DNA from 2 places in the Stenotrophomonas sp. YJH_SMC_106-19 genome. Region 2 is predicted to be linked to the other one. Evidence: riboswitches for the same ligand, from Rfam matches in the RefSeq annotation. Region 2 holds a riboswitch; the other holds the start of a gene.
The links. A riboswitch is a leader RNA that binds a small molecule or an ion and turns the genes downstream of it on or off. The one in region 2 is predicted to bind glycine.
Positions count from the first base shown of each region.

Region 1: linked by a shared signal. The riboswitch ahead of AC5P5M_RS05805 (trimeric intracellular cation channel family protein) and the one ahead of gcvP (aminomethyl-transferring glycine dehydrogenase) in region 2 are both predicted to bind glycine.

Region 1 covers NZ_JCAFRQ010000001.1:1,294,397-1,302,874, reverse strand. The annotation lists gene AC5P5M_RS05815 (hypothetical protein) at 1-109, shown strand, start outside; gene AC5P5M_RS05810 (3-deoxy-7-phosphoheptulonate synthase) at 367-1,440, shown strand; gene AC5P5M_RS05805 (trimeric intracellular cation channel family protein) at 1,638-2,255, opposite strand; glycine riboswitch at 2,338-2,443, opposite strand; glycine riboswitch at 2,457-2,546, opposite strand; gene AC5P5M_RS05800 (GIY-YIG nuclease family protein) at 2,586-2,861, shown strand; gene AC5P5M_RS05795 (hypothetical protein) at 2,999-3,409, shown strand; gene AC5P5M_RS05790 (NAD(P)/FAD-dependent oxidoreductase) at 3,476-4,756, opposite strand; gene AC5P5M_RS05785 (NYN domain-containing protein) at 4,876-5,670, shown strand; gene AC5P5M_RS05780 (glutathione S-transferase family protein) at 5,777-6,397, shown strand; gene AC5P5M_RS05775 (primosomal protein N') at 6,457-8,478, opposite strand, start outside.
Region 2 covers NZ_JCAFRQ010000001.1:620,540-629,017, reverse strand. The annotation lists gene AC5P5M_RS02880 (VOC family protein) at 1-83, shown strand, start outside; gene gcvP (aminomethyl-transferring glycine dehydrogenase) at 167-3,034, opposite strand; glycine riboswitch at 3,097-3,199, opposite strand; gene AC5P5M_RS02870 (multidrug effflux MFS transporter) at 3,501-4,727, shown strand; gene AC5P5M_RS02865 (hypothetical protein) at 4,840-5,229, shown strand; gene AC5P5M_RS02860 (M2 family metallopeptidase) at 5,335-7,302, opposite strand; gene AC5P5M_RS02855 (phosphoethanolamine transferase) at 7,765-8,478, opposite strand, start outside.

The sequences.
Region 1 (8,478 bases), 670 kb from region 2:
CCCCGAGCAGTTGGAGGAGGCGAGGCGGGAGCTGGATCAGGTGCTGGAGCGCTGGGCCGATATCCACGAGGGCCTGCTGCTGGACGTGGAAGTGCATGGCAGCCGCTAGATCGTCGTGCTGCTGAACCGCTTCCCCAGTTGCGGATGAAACATTTTGTGCTGCGCAGAAGCTGTGCTATCAATACACCCCATGAACGCAGCCGCTACCCGCTTTTACTGGTATTACTTTCCGAAGCCACTGGCGGAGGAAGGACTGCGCTCACCCTGAAGAAAGCTTCAGACGCATTCCCGAAAGCCGCCAGCGAACCTGGCGGCTTTTTTCATGCCGCCTCGCTGGGGACCCCCTACGTACCGGAGACCTCCCCCATGCCCCCCCATACCGACGACCTGCGCATCCGCACCATCGAACCGCTCACACCGCCTGCCCAGCTGCTGGCGATGCTGCCGTGTGACGATGAAGCCTCCGACACCGTCAGTGCTTCGCGCGCGGCCCTGCACCAGATCCTGCATGGCCGCGATGATCGCCTGGCGGTCGTGGTCGGCCCGTGTTCGATCCACGATCCGAATGCGGCCATCGAGTACGCACAGCGCTTGAAGCCGCTGCGCGACGCGCTGGCCGGCGAGCTCGAGATCGTCATGCGCGTGTACTTCGAGAAGCCGCGCACCACGGTGGGCTGGAAGGGCCTGATCAATGACCCGGACCTGGACGGCAGCTTCCGGATCGACAAGGGCCTGCGCATTGCCCGCGGCCTGCTGCGCGACATCAACAAGCTGGGCCTGCCGGCCGGCGTTGAATTCCTCGACGTGATCTCGCCGCAGTACATCGCCGACCTGGTGGCATGGGGCGCGATCGGCGCACGCACCACCGAAAGCCAGGTGCACCGCGAACTGGCCTCCGGCCTGTCGTGCCCGGTGGGCTTCAAGAACGGCACCGATGGCAACGTCAAGATCGCGGCCGATGCGGTCGGCGCGGCCTCCAACCCGCATCACTTCCTGTCGGTGACCAAGCAGGGCGGCACCGCCATCGTTTCGACCACCGGCAACCCGGATTGCCATGTGATCCTGCGCGGCGGCAAGCAGCCGAACTACGACGCGGCCAGCGTGGCCGACGCCTGCCAGGCACTGGCCAAGGCCAGGCTGCCGACGCGGCTGATGATCGATGCCAGCCATGCCAACAGCCTGAAAAAGCCGGAAAACCAGCCGAAGGTGATCGAAGACATCGCCGTTCAGCTGGAGGACGGCGAACAGCGCATCGTGGGCGTGATGATCGAGAGCCATCTGGTGGGAGGCCGGCAGGAACTGGTGCAAGGCCAGCCGCTGGTCTACGGGCAGAGCATCACCGATGGCTGCATCGACTGGGACACCACCGTGACGGTGCTGGAGCGACTGGCTGCGGCCGTGCGCGCCCGTCGCGAAGTGACGGTGTCAGAAGCCGCCTGAGCGCGGCATGTGTGTGGATGGCGGCCAGCGCCTGCGGGGGTGCGGCCGCGATCAGGGCCGGTCGGAGTTGGAGACCGGCCCGTCCGCACCGGCGATGCGCCTGGCGCTGCGCATGAGCGACAGCGCCAGGTCCATCGCCGGGGTGGTGCAGGGCACGAAGGGGAGCGCCGGGCCACGCCCGGCGAACACGCCATCGTTCAATGCACTTCGTCGTGATACACGAACTTCGGCATTTCCCAGCGGTAGTGGATCGCCAGCAGGCGCAGGGCGAAGCCGCCCGCCAGGCAGCACAGGATGGCCGTGGCATCGGGCACGTTCCAGTGCAGCAGCAGCAGATAGGCGGCGCCGGTCAGCAGCGCGATGATCGCGTACAGCTCCTTCTGGAAGATCAGGGGCACTTCGTTGCACAGAATGTCGCGCAGCACGCCGCCGAACGCACCGGTCAGCATGCCTGCGATCAGCACGATCGGTGTGGCATGACCGGCCTCGCGTGCGATCGAGCAACCGATCAGGGTGAAGGCGATCAGGCCCAGGCCGTCGAGCACCAGGAAGGTGCGGCGGAAGTGGTGCATCCAGCGTGCGACCCAGGTGGCGATCAGCGCCGCGCACACGGTGAAGCCGAGGTACTCGGGATGTTTGACCCAGCCCAGCGGATAATGGCCAAGCAGGATGTCGCGCAGTGAACCACCGCCGAGCGCGGTAACGCAGGCGATCATGACCACGCCGAACAGATCCATGCGGCGGCGTCCCGCGGACAGTGCGCCGGTCATGGCTTCGGCGGAAATGGCGATCAGGTAGATGATGGACAGCAACATGGAACAGGCTCCGGACGCGGTGGGGCCGGCCATGCGCGGACGCCGCCATTGCCTGCGCAATGACGGGATGACGATGACCGGTGCCGCTCCCGCTGTCCTTTTGCCTGAGAGTTCAGCGGCGTAGGCCGCGTGCCCCTTCGGCGGATCGTACCGGGCATGCCCGGTGACCTCTCTCCAGCTCGGCGAGTCGAATGCATGGTTGGTGGGATTCCAGCCCACCGGCCTGAGCGATCATGGGAGCCTGCGCCTTCGGCGGGCGCCAGCGCGGCGCCTCTCTCCTGCATTCGCGCGCAGTATATCCGCTGCGGTGCAGCACGGCATAATCCCGGCATGGCCCCGTCCCACCGCCCGTGGTTCCTGTACCTGCTCGAATGCCGCGATGGCAGCTACTACGCTGGCATCAGCACCGACGTGGACGCGCGTTTCGCCGCCCATCGCGCCGGTACGGGGGCGCGCTACACCCGGGCCCGTCCGCCGCTGCGCATCCTGGCCGTGCGCGAGTACCCGGACCGCTCCGCCGCCTCGCGCGCCGAGTGGCAGCTCAAACAGCTGCCGCGCGAGCGCAAGCTGGCGTGGTTGCAGGCGCCGACCGAGGGAATTCTTTAGAGACGGGCCGTGCTCGGCTCCGGCCCTCCGCCATCACTAGGTTCAGGACATTCACAACATGCGACGACAGGAACTCTGACCATGCGATTATCGCTGCGACCATCGACACAGGGATCGATCCGATGAAGGTCCGTTGGATGCTGCTGTTGACCCTCTGCTTGGCCCTGCAGGCCTGCACGCAGACACCGGCACCGCCGTCGCCGCTTCAGCACGGGCAGATCGGTACCGCCGCCGAGCTGGCCTCGCAGCGTGGCCTGACCGCTCCGAATACGCCCCGTTTACGCCGCGATCTGGTGCCGGCCGAACTGGTCGATCTGATTCCGCTCGCCGAAAAATGGGGCATCGGCGATGACCTGCTGCGCAGCGAGATGCAGGAACGTGCCACTGACGCGGAGAAGCAAGCGATGGGCGATGCATTGAAAGACCGTCATGCGCGTATCACCGCGTGGCTCGACAGCTTTCCGCCGGGGCAGTCAATGTCCGACGAGGCCGCTGCGTTCATGTATATGCAGGTGAGTGCTGACGAAATGGGCCTGATGCAGCAGTAGGTTCACACCATGTGGGGTCAGATCCCTTTCCGCAGGAAAGGGATCTGACCCCGTTGCAGACCTGCACTACCGTTTCGGCCGGCGGTCATCCTGGTCATCGCCGAAGATGATGCGTGCGCTGCGCTGGTAGCTCCAATACGCCACCGCCCAGTTCAGCAGCACCACGATGCGGTTGCGGAAGCCGATCAGGAAGAACACGTGCGCGGCCAGCCAGAACCACCAGGCCAGCACGCCCGACAGCTGCAGGCGCCCCAGGTGCACGATGGCGGCCATGCGGCCGATGGTGGCCAGGTTGCCGTAGTCCGCGTACTTGAAGGGCCCGGGCTCCGGCCTGCCGTGCAGGCGTGCACGGATGACCTCGGCCACGTACTTGCCCATCTGCTTGGCGGCGGGCGCTACGCCGGGCACGGGCTTGCCGTTGGCCTGGTTCACCGCGGCCAGATCGCCGGCCACGAACAGTTCCGGATGCCCGGGCAGGGTCAGGTCCGGCTGCACCTGCACGCGCCCGGCACGGTCCAGTGGCACGTCCAGCGTGCGCGCCAGCGGCGAGGCGGCCACGCCGGCCGCCCACACCACGGTGCGCGCCGGCACGAACTGGTCACCCAGCGTGAAGCCCTGGCTGTCGATGTTGCTCACCGGCGTTCCGGTCAGCACTTCCACACCCAGCTTTTCCAGCTGCCGGCGCGCCTTCAGCGAGAGCACTTCCGGGAACGAGGACAGCACGCGTGGACCGGCTTCCACCAGGCGCACCTTGGCGCTGGCCGGATCGATGTGGCGGAATTCATTGCGCAGCGTATGGCGTGCAATCTCGGCCAGGGTGCCCGCCAGTTCGACGCCGGTCGGGCCGCCGCCGACGACGGCAAAGCTGAGCCACGCCGCCTTCCTGGCCGGGTCCGGTTCGGCTTCGGCGCGCTCGAACGCCAGCAGCAGCTTGCGGCGCAGGGCAATGGCATCGTCGAGGGTCTTCAGGCCGGGCGCATCATCGGCCCACTGGTCGTTGCCGAAGTAGGCGTGAGTGGCGCCGGTAGCCAGCAGCAGGCTGTCGTAGTCCAGCGTGCTGCCGTCGGCCAGCCGCACCTGGCGGAGCTGCCTGTCGATGGCCACGACCTCACCGAGCCGCACTTCCACGTTGCGCTGGTGGCCGAGGATGTGGCGCAGCGGTGCGGCAATGTCCGGCGCTGACAGGCCTGCGGTCGCCACCTGGTACAGCAGCGGCTGGAACAGGTGATGGTTGCGGCGGTCGACCAGGGTGATGCGGATGCGTTCGCGTGCCAGCGCACGGGTGGCCCAGAGGCCGGCAAAACCGCCGCCGACAACGACCAGGTGGGGAACGCGCTCACGACTCATCGACTCACTCCAGGGGGCATGGGGAACCGTCCGGCATCTTCGCACGGCGGCGGCCTGTCACGTCAGCGTGCGCGCGGATCGGCGATACTCGGATTCAGGCAACCGCCAGCGAGAGGCCCATGAGCGAACCGGAAAAGCGCATCGCCCTGTTGATCGACGCCGACAACGCGCCCGCATCGAAGATCGACGAAGTGCTGGCGGAGGTGGCCCGCTACGGCGTGGCCAATGTCCGCCGTGCCTACGGCAACTGGAAGAGCCCACGGCTGAAAGGCTGGGAGGCGGTGCTGCACGAGTACGCGATCCGGCCCATCCAGCAGTTCGCCTACAGCAAGGGCAAGAACGCCTCGGACATGGCCATGGTGATCGATGCGATGGACCTGCTGTACGCGCGCAACCTCGACGGCTTCGCCATCGTCTCCAGCGATGCTGATTTCACTCCAATGGTGATGCGCCTGTTGACCGACGGGGTGAAGGTGTATGGCTTCGGCGAAAAGAAGACGCCGGAACCCTTCGTCAATGCCTGTTCCAAATTCACCTATCTGGAAGCACTGGGCCAGGCCCATGCCAGCGTGCCGGAAGTGGAACAGGGCACGGCAGAGCCGGGTGCCATCGAGCCGGCCACCGGTGAAACGGGCAGCGGCGACGAAGTGCGCCCGCGCAAGAGCGGCGCGGAAATGCGCAGCGATACACGTCTGGTGAAGATGCTGCGCCGCGCCGTGTCCGCCGCGGAAGGCGAGGACGGCTGGTCGCACCTGGGGCCGGTGGGCAGCCAGATCGCCAACCAGGCCTCGTTCGATTCGCGCAACTATGGCTATGGAAAGCTGAGTGATCTGCTGGCGGCGATCGGTCTGTTCGAACTGAAGAAGGATGGCAAGTCGTCCTACGTGCGCGCGCTGCCGAAGAAGAACCGGTAGCGCCGGGCCATGCCCGGCCGACGCCCCCGCGCATCATTCCGCACGCCCACATGTACACCGATCAGGCGTATCGTTGCCGCTCGCATTGCCCGCAAGGAATACCCGCATGTTGAAGATCTGGGGCCGTCGCAATTCCAGCAACGTCCGCAAGGTGCTGTGGTGTGCCGAAGAGATCGGCCTGCCCTACGAGTCCATCGAAGTGGGCGGCAGCCACGGTGGCACACAGACGCCGGAATACCTGGCGATGAACCCCAACAGCCTGGTGCCGGTGATCGAGGACCAGGGCCTGCCGCTGTGGGAGTCCAACGCCATCGTGCGCTACCTGAGCGCGCGCTACGCGCTGGGGACACTGTACGCCGAGGATCCGATGGAACGTGCACAGGCCGAGAAATGGATGGACTGGAGCACTTCGCGGATGGCGCCGCTGTACAGCGATCTGATCTGGGGCATCATGCGCACCGCGCCGGCAGACCGCGATGAATCGCGGATCAATGCTGCCATCGTCCGCGCCGCCGATTACCTGGCGATGGCCGACGCGACGCTGGCCACGCAGCCGTGGCTGTCGGGCGCGACATTCGCGATGGGCGACATCCCGTTGGGTTCACTGGTGTACGCCTGGTATGAACTGCCGATCCAGCGTCCGGACCTGCCCCACCTGGCCGAGTGGTACGCCCGGCTGCGTGAGCGACCCGCTTACCAGCGCGGCGTGATGTCACCGCTGACGTAAGCGGGAATCGCGCGCGGTAACGGTAGCGCCGGGCCATGCCCGGCGGATTCCGCTTGCATTCAATACAGATCCGTCGGATCCACATCCAGCGACCAGCGCACCTTGCGGGCTTCCGGCAAGGCATACAGCTGCGGTACCAGCTGCGCCAGCACGCCGTGCAGAGGCGGGCGCTGTGCCGATGAGAGCAGCAGCTGCGTGCGCTGGTAGCCGGCCCGGCGCGGCATCGGTGCCGGCATCGGTCCGTACGCCTCCACCAGCGCCTGTTCGCCCAGCAGTCGCCGTGCAGCCAGCAGGAACGCGTTGGCGTGCTCCACCTGCTGCGCTTCGGCACGCATCAGTGCCAGATGCGCGAATGGCGGGAAGCCGGCGGCCTGCCGCTGGTTCAGTTCGGCCTGCGCGAATGGGTGGTAGCCGCCGTTGACCAGCGTCTCCAGCAGGGGATGACCCGGATGGTGGGTCTGCAGCCACACCTCGCCCGAATCGCGGGCGCGCCCGGCGCGGCCGGCGACCTGGATCAACTGCTGCGCAAGTTTCTCGCTGGCGCGGAAATCGGCCGAGAACAGGCCCTCGTCGATGCCGACCACCACCACCAGCGTGAGTCTGGGCAGATCGTGGCCCTTGGCCAGGATCTGCGTGCCGACCAGGATGCCGGCCTGGTCCCCCAGCTTGGCCAGCTGCTGTTCCAGCGCATCGCGGCGGGCGGTGGTGCCGCGGTCGATGCGCACCACCGGGTACTCGGCGAAGGCGGCGGTGAGGTGCTCCTCCAGCCGCTCGGTGCCGATTCCCTGTGGCTGCAGGGCCAGGCTGCCGCAGGCGGGGCAGGCCAGTGGCGCCGGTTGCCGCGCACCGCAGTGATGGCACTGCAGGCGACGGCCGCCGCCATGCACGGTCATCGGCGCATCACAGCGCTGGCACGGCGCCGTCCAGCCGCAGTCATGGCACAGCAGTACCGGTGCGTAACCACGCCGGTTCTTGAACACCAGCACCTGCTGGCCGCGCTGCAGGTGCTCGCCGATGCCGGCCAGCACTTCGGCCGAGAGACCGTCCTGCAGGGGACGCTTGCGCACATCCAGGATGCGCACGCGTGGCGGCCGCGCGTCGCCGGCGCGCTGCTTCAGGCGCAGGTGCAGGTAACGACCGGCATAGGCGTTGTGCAGGGTTTCCAGCGACGGTGTCGCGCTGCCCAGCAGCACCGGAACCCCCAGCGCCTTGGCACGCACCAGGGCGAAATCGCGCGCGTGGTAGCGGATGCCGTCCTGCTGCTTGTAGCTGCCGTCATGTTCCTCGTCCACGATCAGCAGGCCGGCCTGCGGCAGCGGCGTGAACACCGCCGAGCGGGTGCCGACGATCACCCGCGCTTCGCCGCGCGAGGCGGCTGCCCAGACGCGCGCGCGCTCGTTGTCGTTCAATCCCGAATGCAGCGCATGCACGGCGATGCCCAGGCGGCCGCGGAAACGCGCCAGGGTCTGCGGCGTCAGTCCGATTTCGGGCACCAGCACCAGCGCCTGCCGGCCTTGGGCCAGGCAGTGGATGATCGCCTGCAGGTAGACCTCGGTCTTGCCGCTGCCGGTCACCCCATCGAGCAGGAAGGGCTGGAACCCCTCCGCGGCGTTGATCGCGGCAACGGCTTCGGCCTGGTCCGGATTGAGGGTCGGGCCGGGCAGCGGTTGCGCGTGCTGTGGCGCTACGCTCAGTGCAACGCGCTCGGCCAGTGCGCGCTTGCCGAGACTGCGCGCCGCGCTGCGCCAGTCCTCCATGCGCGCCCCCAGCACGTCCTCGTCCACGACGGCGTCGGCCAGCAGTTCCGCCAACTGCCGCGGGCGGCTGCCTGCGCGCAGCGTGCCGCGCTGCGCGTGGCCTGCGGCGGTCAGCTGCCAGCCCCAATGATGGGTGTCGGGCAGGGCTTCGCCGTGCCGCAGCGGCCCCGGCAGGGCCGTGCTCAGCACTTCGCCCAGCGGCGCGTGGGTGTATCGGGCCAGCCATTGCAGGCTCTGCCACAGTTCGCCCTGCAGCAGGGGCGCGGGGTCGCACCACGCGAGCGCCTGACGCAGGCCCTGGCCGTCGTCGGCCTGGCCGTGGCC
Region 2 (8,478 bases):
ATTTCAGCAATCGCTACGGCTGGGTGCAGGACCGGTTCGGTGTGTCCTGGCAGTTGAGCCTGGGGCAGATGCCGGATCCGTGATCGGTTCAGCCGCTGCGCTCGCCGGGCATGGCCCGGCGCTACCGTAAACGAAAACGGCCCGCTTGCGCGGGCCGTTCCGTCAATCACGCTTCGACTTCATCGTCCTTGTAGGCGTCGACCGGGATGCAGGCGCACATCACGTTCTTGTCGCCGTAGACGTTGTCGACGCGGGCCACCGGCGGCCAGTACTTCTGCAGCTTCAGGCTGGGCAGCGGGAAGGCGGCCAGCTCGCGCGGGTAGGCGTGGGTCCACTCGCTGGCCGTCACCGCAGTGGCGGTGTGCGGCGCGTTCTTCAGCGGATTGTCCTCGCGGTCCAGGCGGCCATCCTCGATCGCACGGATTTCCTCGCGGATCTGGATCATGGCATCGATGAAGCGGTCCAGCTCATGCAGCGACTCGCTTTCGGTGGGCTCGACCATCAGCGTGCCGGCCACCGGGAAGCTCAGCGTCGGCGCGTGGAAGCCGAAGTCGATCAGGCGCTTGGCCACGTCCTCGGCGCCGATGCCGCTGCTCTTCTCCAGCGGGCGCACATCGAGGATGCACTCATGCGCCACCAGGCCGTTGCGGCCGGTGTACAGCGTCCTGAAGTGCGGCGCCAGGCGCTTGGCGATGTAGTTGGCATTGAGCTGCGCGACCTGGGTCGCCTTGCGCAGGCCCTCGCGGCCCATCATCGCGATGTACATCCAGCTGATCGGCAGGATCGAGGCGCTGCCGAAGCTGGCGGCGCTGACCATGCCGACGGGGCCGTTGTCACCCAGCTTGCCCGGCAGGAACGGGGCCAGGTGCGCCTTGACCGCGCACGGGCCGACGCCCGGGCCGCCGCCGCCGTGCGGGATGCAGAAGGTCTTGTGCAGGTTCAGGTGGGAAACGTCCGAACCCCACTTGCCCGGCTTGGCCACGCCGACCAGGGCGTTCATGTTGGCACCGTCGGTGTACACCTGGCCGCCGTGCTTGTGGATGATCTCGCAGATCTCGACCACCTCCTCCTCGAACACGCCGTGCGTGGACGGGTAGGTCATCATGATCGCGGCCAGGCGGTCGCTGTACTTCTCGGCGTTGAGGCGGATGTCCTCGACATCGACATTGCCGTTGGCATCGGTCTTGGTGACCACCACCTTCATGCCGCACATCTGTGCCGAGGCCGGGTTGGTACCGTGGGCCGAATCCGGAATCAGGCAGATGTCGCGATGCTCCTCACCACGCGAGCGGTGGTAGGCGCGGATCGCCAGCAGGCCGGCGTACTCGCCCTGTGCACCCGAGTTCGGCTGCAGGCTGACCGCATCGTAGCCGGTGCATTCGACCAGCATCGCTTCCAGCGACTCGATCAGTTCCTTGTAGCCCAGCGCCTGGTCGGCCGGCACCAGCGGATGGATCTGCGAGAACTCCGGCCAGGTCACCGGGATCATCTCGGCGGTGGCGTTGAGCTTCATGGTGCACGAGCCCAGCGGGATCATCGTGCGGTCCATCGCCAGGTCCTTGTCGGCCAGTGAACGCAGGTAGCGCAGCAGTTCGTGCTCGCTGTGGTGCGTGTTGAACACCGGATGGGTCAGGAACGCGGACTGGCGCAGCAGCCCGGCCGGCAGCGCGTCGGCGGTGCTGGCATCCAGTGCATCCACATCGGCTTGGGCACCGAAGACGGCGGCCAGCGCGACCACATCGGCGCGGGTGGCGGTCTCGTCCAGGCTGATGCCGACCGAGTCGCTGTCGATCGCGCGCAGGTTGTAGCCGGCGGCGCGCGCCTTGGCGTGGATCTCATCGGCGTGCACACCGGTGACGTGCAGGGTGTCGAAGAAGTCGCCAGCAACCTGCACGCCGGCCTTGCGCAGTGCGGCGGCCAGGATCGCGGCCAGGCGGTGGGTGCGGCGGGCGATGCGGGTCAGGCCTTCCGGACCGTGGTAGACAGCGTACATCGAGGCCATCACCGCCAGCAGGACCTGTGCGGTACAGATGTTGGAGGTGGCCTTCTCGCGGCGGATATGCTGCTCGCGGGTCTGCAGGGTCAGGCGGTAAGCCGGGTTGCCCTGCGCATCGATTGAGACGCCGATCAGGCGGCCGGGCATCGAGCGCTTGTAGGCGTCACGGCAGGCCATGAACGCCGCGTGCGGGCCACCGAAGCCGAACGGCACGCCGAAACGCTGGCTGTTGCCGACCACGATGTCCGCGCCCCATTCGCCAGGTGCGGCGAGCAGGGTCAGCGCCAGCAGATCGGTGGCCACGGCGACCAGGCCGCCGCGTGCATGCACGGCCTCGACCAGTGCCCGGTAGTCGGCCACCTGGCCGAACGTATCCGGGTACTGCAGCAGCACGCCGAAGCTGTCCGCTTCCAGCGCTTCGGCCGGGGTGCCGACGCGCAGCACGATGCCCATGGGCTCGGCGCGGGTGCGCAGCAGCTCCAGGGTCTGCGGGTGCACGGCATCGTGCACGAAGAAGGTGTCCGACTTCGACTTGGCCGAACGCTTGGCCAGGGTCATCGCTTCGGCCGCTGCGGTGGCTTCGTCCAGCAGCGAGGCGTTGGCGATCTCCATGCCGGTCAGGTCGGCGCACAGGGTCTGGAAGTTGATCAGCGCTTCCATGCGGCCCTGCGAGATCTCTGCCTGGTACGGGGTGTAGGCGGTGTACCAGGCCGGGTTTTCCAGGATGTTGCGCAGGATCACGTTCGGCGTGTGGGTGCCGTAATACCCCTGGCCGATGAAGCTGCGCAGCACGGTGTTCTTGTCGGCGATCGCGCGGATCTTCGCCAGCGCCTCCACTTCGGTGATCGACTCCGGCAGCGCCAGCGCTGCCGGCGACTTGATCTTGGCCGGCACGATGGCATCGGTCATCGCATCCAGCGACGCGTGGCCGACGACGTCGAGCATCTGCGCGATCTCGGCGTCATTGGGGCCGATATGGCGCTCGACGAACGCACTGTGGTGCTCGAGCTCACGCAGGGAAGGGGTGTTCTGGGACATGGCGAAGGATCCGTCAGGAAAGGGCACACGCACGGGCACAGGCCGCCGGATGGCGGGCTGCGGGGCGCCCCTCTGTCCTTTTGCCTGAGAGTTTGGAAGCGCGGCTGGCCGCAGCTTCGTGCCCCTTCGGCGCCGGATCGAACCGGTCTCTCCAGAGTTGTGTTGCGGGTGGTATCGGGCCTGAGCGATTACGGGCGTTGCGCCTTCGGCAGCGGTGTTCCGCTTCTCCCACCGTGTTGCCCGCCGATTATAGCCGGTTATGGCCTGCTGCCGGGGCCGCCCGGGCAGGGCCTGCGCCTGAATGGCCGATGGCCCGGGGCGTCCGTTTTGTGCGGTGCTGCATGGCATCGGGCGCATTCCCCGCCTATCATGGGCGGATACCCGAATTCATCTGGCGCCGTCCCTGCTGCAGCGGGACCGGCGCCCGCCGTGCGTGCCGCGCATGGCCTTGCCGGACACCGTTCACATGACCGCCGCTGTTGCTCCGTCCACCCGTCGCATGGCCCTGCTGCTCGCGGGCCTGGCCATGTTCGGCCCGTTCTCCATCGACACCATTTTCCCGGCCTTCCCGCAGCTGGCCCAGCGCCTGGCGGTGGATGAGGTGGCCGTCCAGCAGACCATCAGCGTCTACCTGCTGTTCTATGGCCTGATGAGCCTGGCGCACGGGCCGCTGTCCGATGCCTGGGGCCGCAAGCGGGTGATTCTCGGCGGCCTGGTGGTGTTTGCCGGGGCCTCGGTCGGCTGCGCGCTGTCCACTGACCTGCCGACCCTGCTGGCGTTCCGCGCGCTGCAGGGCCTGTCGGCGGGCGTGGGCATGATCGTCGGCCGCGCGGTGATCCGTGACCTGTACCACGGCCATGACGCCCAGCGGTTGATGAGCCAGGTCTCGATGCTGTTCGGCATCGCGCCGGCCATCGCCCCGATCATCGGTGGCTGGATTCTGCTCAGCGGTGCCGGCTGGCCGCTGATCTTCTGGTTCCTCGTGGTGTTCTCGCTGGTGCTGCTGGTGGCCACCGCGCGCTTCCTGCCGGAAACGCATCCGCCGGAGGCGCGGGTACCGCTGTCGCCGCGCGCACTGCTGCGTGACTATGTGCGCATCGGCTTCAACCCGCGTTTCCTGCGCCTGGCACTGGCCGGCAGCATCGGCTTCGGCGGCATTTTCCTGTACATCGCGTCCGCGCCGGTGTTCGTGATGCAGCACCTGCATCTGGGCGAAGGCGACTTCGCCTGGCTGTTCATTCCCACCATCGGTGGCATGACGGCCGGCGCGTTCCTGTCCGGGCGCATGGCCGGGCACACCACGCCGACCCGGCAGGTGACCATCGGCTTCTCCCTGTGCGCGCTGTCGACACTGCTCAACGTCGGCTACGTGGTGCTGGCGCCGCAGTTCGCGCTGCCGTGGGCGGTACTGCCCATTTTCCTGGGCGGCATGGGCATGGCGCTGATCTTCCCGATCCTGGCGCTGGCCGTGCTCGACATGTATCCGCACCAGCGCGGCCTGGCCTCGTCGCTGCAGGCCTTCGCGCAGCTGATGGTCAGCACCGTGGTGGCCGGCGTCGTGTCGCCCCTGCTCAGTGCCAGCCCGCTGCATCTGGCGCTGGGCCAGGCCGGCTTCTTCGCCGCCGGGTTTGTGTTCTGGTACTGGGAGCATCTGCGCGAGCGCACCGCCCAGGCGGCCTGCACGGAGGCGTGAGCCCACGGCGGCGACGGCTCGCGGGCTGCGCCGCGGCGCGCGCCAGGCGACGTGAAGCGGCGCAACGGCCGGGGTGCGTTATCCTTGCGCCCCCCACGCAGCGGTAGCGCCCATGTCCATCTCCTCCAAGATCCGCCGCGACCAGCGCCGCCGCAAGGAAGCGCAGGCCGCCAGCCGCGCCGCTGCGCAGGCTTCGCCCGTGGAGCCGCATGCCGAACTGCGTGATGCGCAGCGCACGCTGCTGGCAGGTGTCGTGCGCCGCGATGGCGAGTGGGTGCTGGGCATGGATGGCCGTATCGCAGGGCATAGCGAGAGCGCCGCGCAGGTACTGGCGTTGATCATGCAAGCCGGTGAACTGCACGAGCGCAACGGTACGCCGGTGCGTCTGATGTATTCCGACGCGCTGCGCGATGCCGCGCAGGCCGAAGCGCAGGCACAAGGGCAGACGTTCGAGGAATTCAAATCCGCGCTGGCCGCGCAGCTGGCCGCGAAGAAGGGGTAGCGCCGGGCCATGCCCGGCGAACGCAGCGGTGCGATCAAGGCCGCCGGGCATGGCCCGGCGCCACCGGAACGAAAGGGGCGGATCCTCGCGGATCCGCCCCTTTTCTCATTTCGCCACCGGGGCCGCAGCGCTGGCCTGCCAGCCGCACATCTGGCCTTCGTTCTGCTGCTTGAGCCACTCATTGACCGGGCTGAAGTACTCGATCATCGGGCCGGCATCCAGCTTGTCGGTGCCGGTCAGCTCCTTCAGCGTGGCCTGCCACGGCTGGCTGGCGCCCTTGCTGAGCATCGCCCAGTACTTCTGGCCGGCTTCCTTGTTGCCGTAGAAGGTGCACTCGTGCAGCGGGCCCTTGTAACCCGATGCATCGCACAGGCCCTTGTAGAACTGGAACTGCAGGATGCGGGCAAGGAAGTAGCGGGTGTACGGCGTATTGCCCGGCACGTGGTACTTCGCGCCCGGATCGAAGAACTCCTCGCCGCGGGTGCTGGCCGGGGCAACGCCCTGGTATTTGGCCTTCAGGTCCCACCATGCCTTGTTGTAGTTGTCGGCGGTGATCGATCCGTCAAACACGCCCCAGCGCCAGCGGTCGATCATCAGGCCGAAGGGCAGGAATGAAACGCCCGACAGCGCCATGCGCATCTGCGCGTTGATCACGGCCTCGCGGCTTTCCTGCGGTGCGTCAACGAGACCGATCGAATTCAGGTACTTGGGCGTCATCGCCAGCACGATCGTGTCGCCGATTGCTTCGTGGAAGCCATCGTTGGCGCCGCCCTGGAACAGGGGCGGCAACGGGTTGTAGGCCAGGTCGTAGTAGATGTGGCCCAGCTCGTGATAGATGGTGGTGAAGTTCTCTTCGTTCGGCTTGATGCACATCTTGGTGCGCACATCGCCTTCCATGTTCATGTCCCAGGCGCTGGCGTGGCAGACCACGTCACGGTCGTCAGGCTTGATGAACTGGGTCTTGTCCCAGTACGACTGCGGCAGCGAGGGCATGCCCAGCGACACGTAGAAATCCTGTGCGCGCTCGGTCATCTGTTTCGCGGTACGCAGTTCGGCCTCGCGCTGGGCCCTGTACTGGCCCGCGACGCTGGCATCCCTGCCAGCCTTGGCCAGCGCAGCACTCAGGTTGGTCTGGTACTGCTTTTCCAGTGCGGCGGTGATGTCCAGGCTTCCGGCACCGGGATAGGGCTCCAGCTGGTCCCACAGGTTGGACCAGTCCTGCTGCCACATGTTGCCCAGCAGGTGCGCGGCGATCAGGCCATTACCCACCTCGGCCTTGTCCTTGCCGTAGGTCTTGTCCAGCTTGCCGCGCGCGTAGCAGTGCAGCTGCTCGTACATCGGCTTGACCTGCTCCCACAGGCGGTCGGTTTCCGGCCCGATCTGCTCCGGCGGCATGTCATAGCCGCTGCGCCACATCTGCCCGGCATCGGTGAAGCCCATGCCCTTGGCACCTTCGTTCACCAGGCTGACGAACTTCTGGTAGTCGCCACGCATGTTCCGCGTGGTGCTGTGCCAGCCCTGCCAGGCATCAAGCTGCGCGTCGTAGTCGCGGCTGCGTGCCAGCACCTGTTCCAGTTCCCCCAGCTGGCGGCAGGAGGCCGGGTCGTTGGCATCGGTGCAGTACTTGCCAGCACCGTAGCTGCCCTCCATGCGGGTGGCGATCTGGGTCAGCTCGGCCAGCTTGGCCGGGTCGCGCGGTGCCGGCATCGAGGACATCAGCTTCAGCAGATGGATCGCACGCTTGCTGTCTGCGCTCATCGGCTGGCCCTCGAACTTCGCGGCCTGCTCGATCCAGCTGTTGAGCTGGGTCAGTGAACGCTCGTTGGCCTTGGCCGCGATGCGCTCCGAATCGCTGTTGATGTAGGTGGAAGACAGCCACTGCGCCGAGGTCATCTCCGGATAAGCAGCCTTGTATTCGGCATTGATGCGGGCAACGAACTGGTCGGCGGTCTCGCCGGCCGGTGCGCTGCTGCCGGCGCTCTCGGCGCCGGGGGACGCTTCCTTCTTGCAGGCAGCCAGGGCCAGCGTGGCGGCGGCGACAGCAGCGGCCAGCAGGAGATGACGGTGTTTCACGGGCGGTCCTTGGGTGGTGAACGACGGCCGAAGGCTAGTGGGCGCGCGTGCCCACCGCAAGTGGGGAAGGTTGGTGGGGTTCGGCAGGGCTTGCAGCCCTGCACCCGCAGAAGCAACTGAGACGGCAACGGCCGGAGCAAAAGCGGGTTTCCTGTGAGTCGGCGGGGTGGGGCCGGTTGCGGGGGACGCCGTAAATACGTCCCTGTAGGCTCGGTCGCGCCATCCATGGCGCTCACGCCCCCGCAACCGGACCCACCCCGCCTTCGACAGTTCTCTGCGATCTGTCGGAAATGCTCTTGGGGTCAGATCCGTTTTCCGCAGGAAAACGGATCTGACCCCGGAATTTCACCTACCAACAGCGCAGTGAACCCGCCATCCCACGGAATGCCGCTTCGGCTTTTGACGTTGACGTTGCCTTGGCTTCTGCGAGTGCAGGGCTGCAAGCCCTTCCGCCCCCGCCCCTCAGCTCTCGCAGCCGGCGAACACGTCGCGATCGCGCTCGTACAGCGCCGTCTTCACCTGCATCAGGCCCAGCACCGACGGGAACAGGTTGTCGTGGTCGGTATACGCTGCCGAACGCTTGCGCACGCATTGCAGGTCCAGCCCGCGACTGCTGGCGAAGCCCGGCGAGAACCACATCGTCATCGGTACGCGGGTCTGCTCGGCCGGGGCGATCGCATAGGGCACGCCGTGCAGGTACAGGCCCTTCTCACCCAGCGACTCGCCATGGTCGGACAGGTAGATCATCGCCGTGTCGTAGTCCTGCATGCCCTGCAGCGTGCCGATGGTCTTGCTGAGGAAATGATCGGTGTACAGCACGGCATTGTCATAGCTGTTGGTGATCTCTTCACGTGAGCACCGGCCGATGTCACGGGTGTCGCAGGTTGGCTTGAAGCGGGCAAAGGCGGCCGGATAGCGCTCGAAATACGCCGGGCCATGGTTGCCCAGCTGGTGCAGCACGACCACGCGGTCGCCGGATTTGGCACGCACCTGGGTGGCCAGGTCCTGCAGCAGGATCTCGTCCATGCAGCGGCCGTCGGCGCACAGGCCCGGGGTGGTCGCATCGGACAGCGACTGGAAGTCCAGCCCCTCGCACACGCCCTTGCAGCCGGACTGGTTGTCACGCCACAGCGGTGCGATGCCGGCGCGGTTCAGTACGTGCAGCAGCGACTGGTG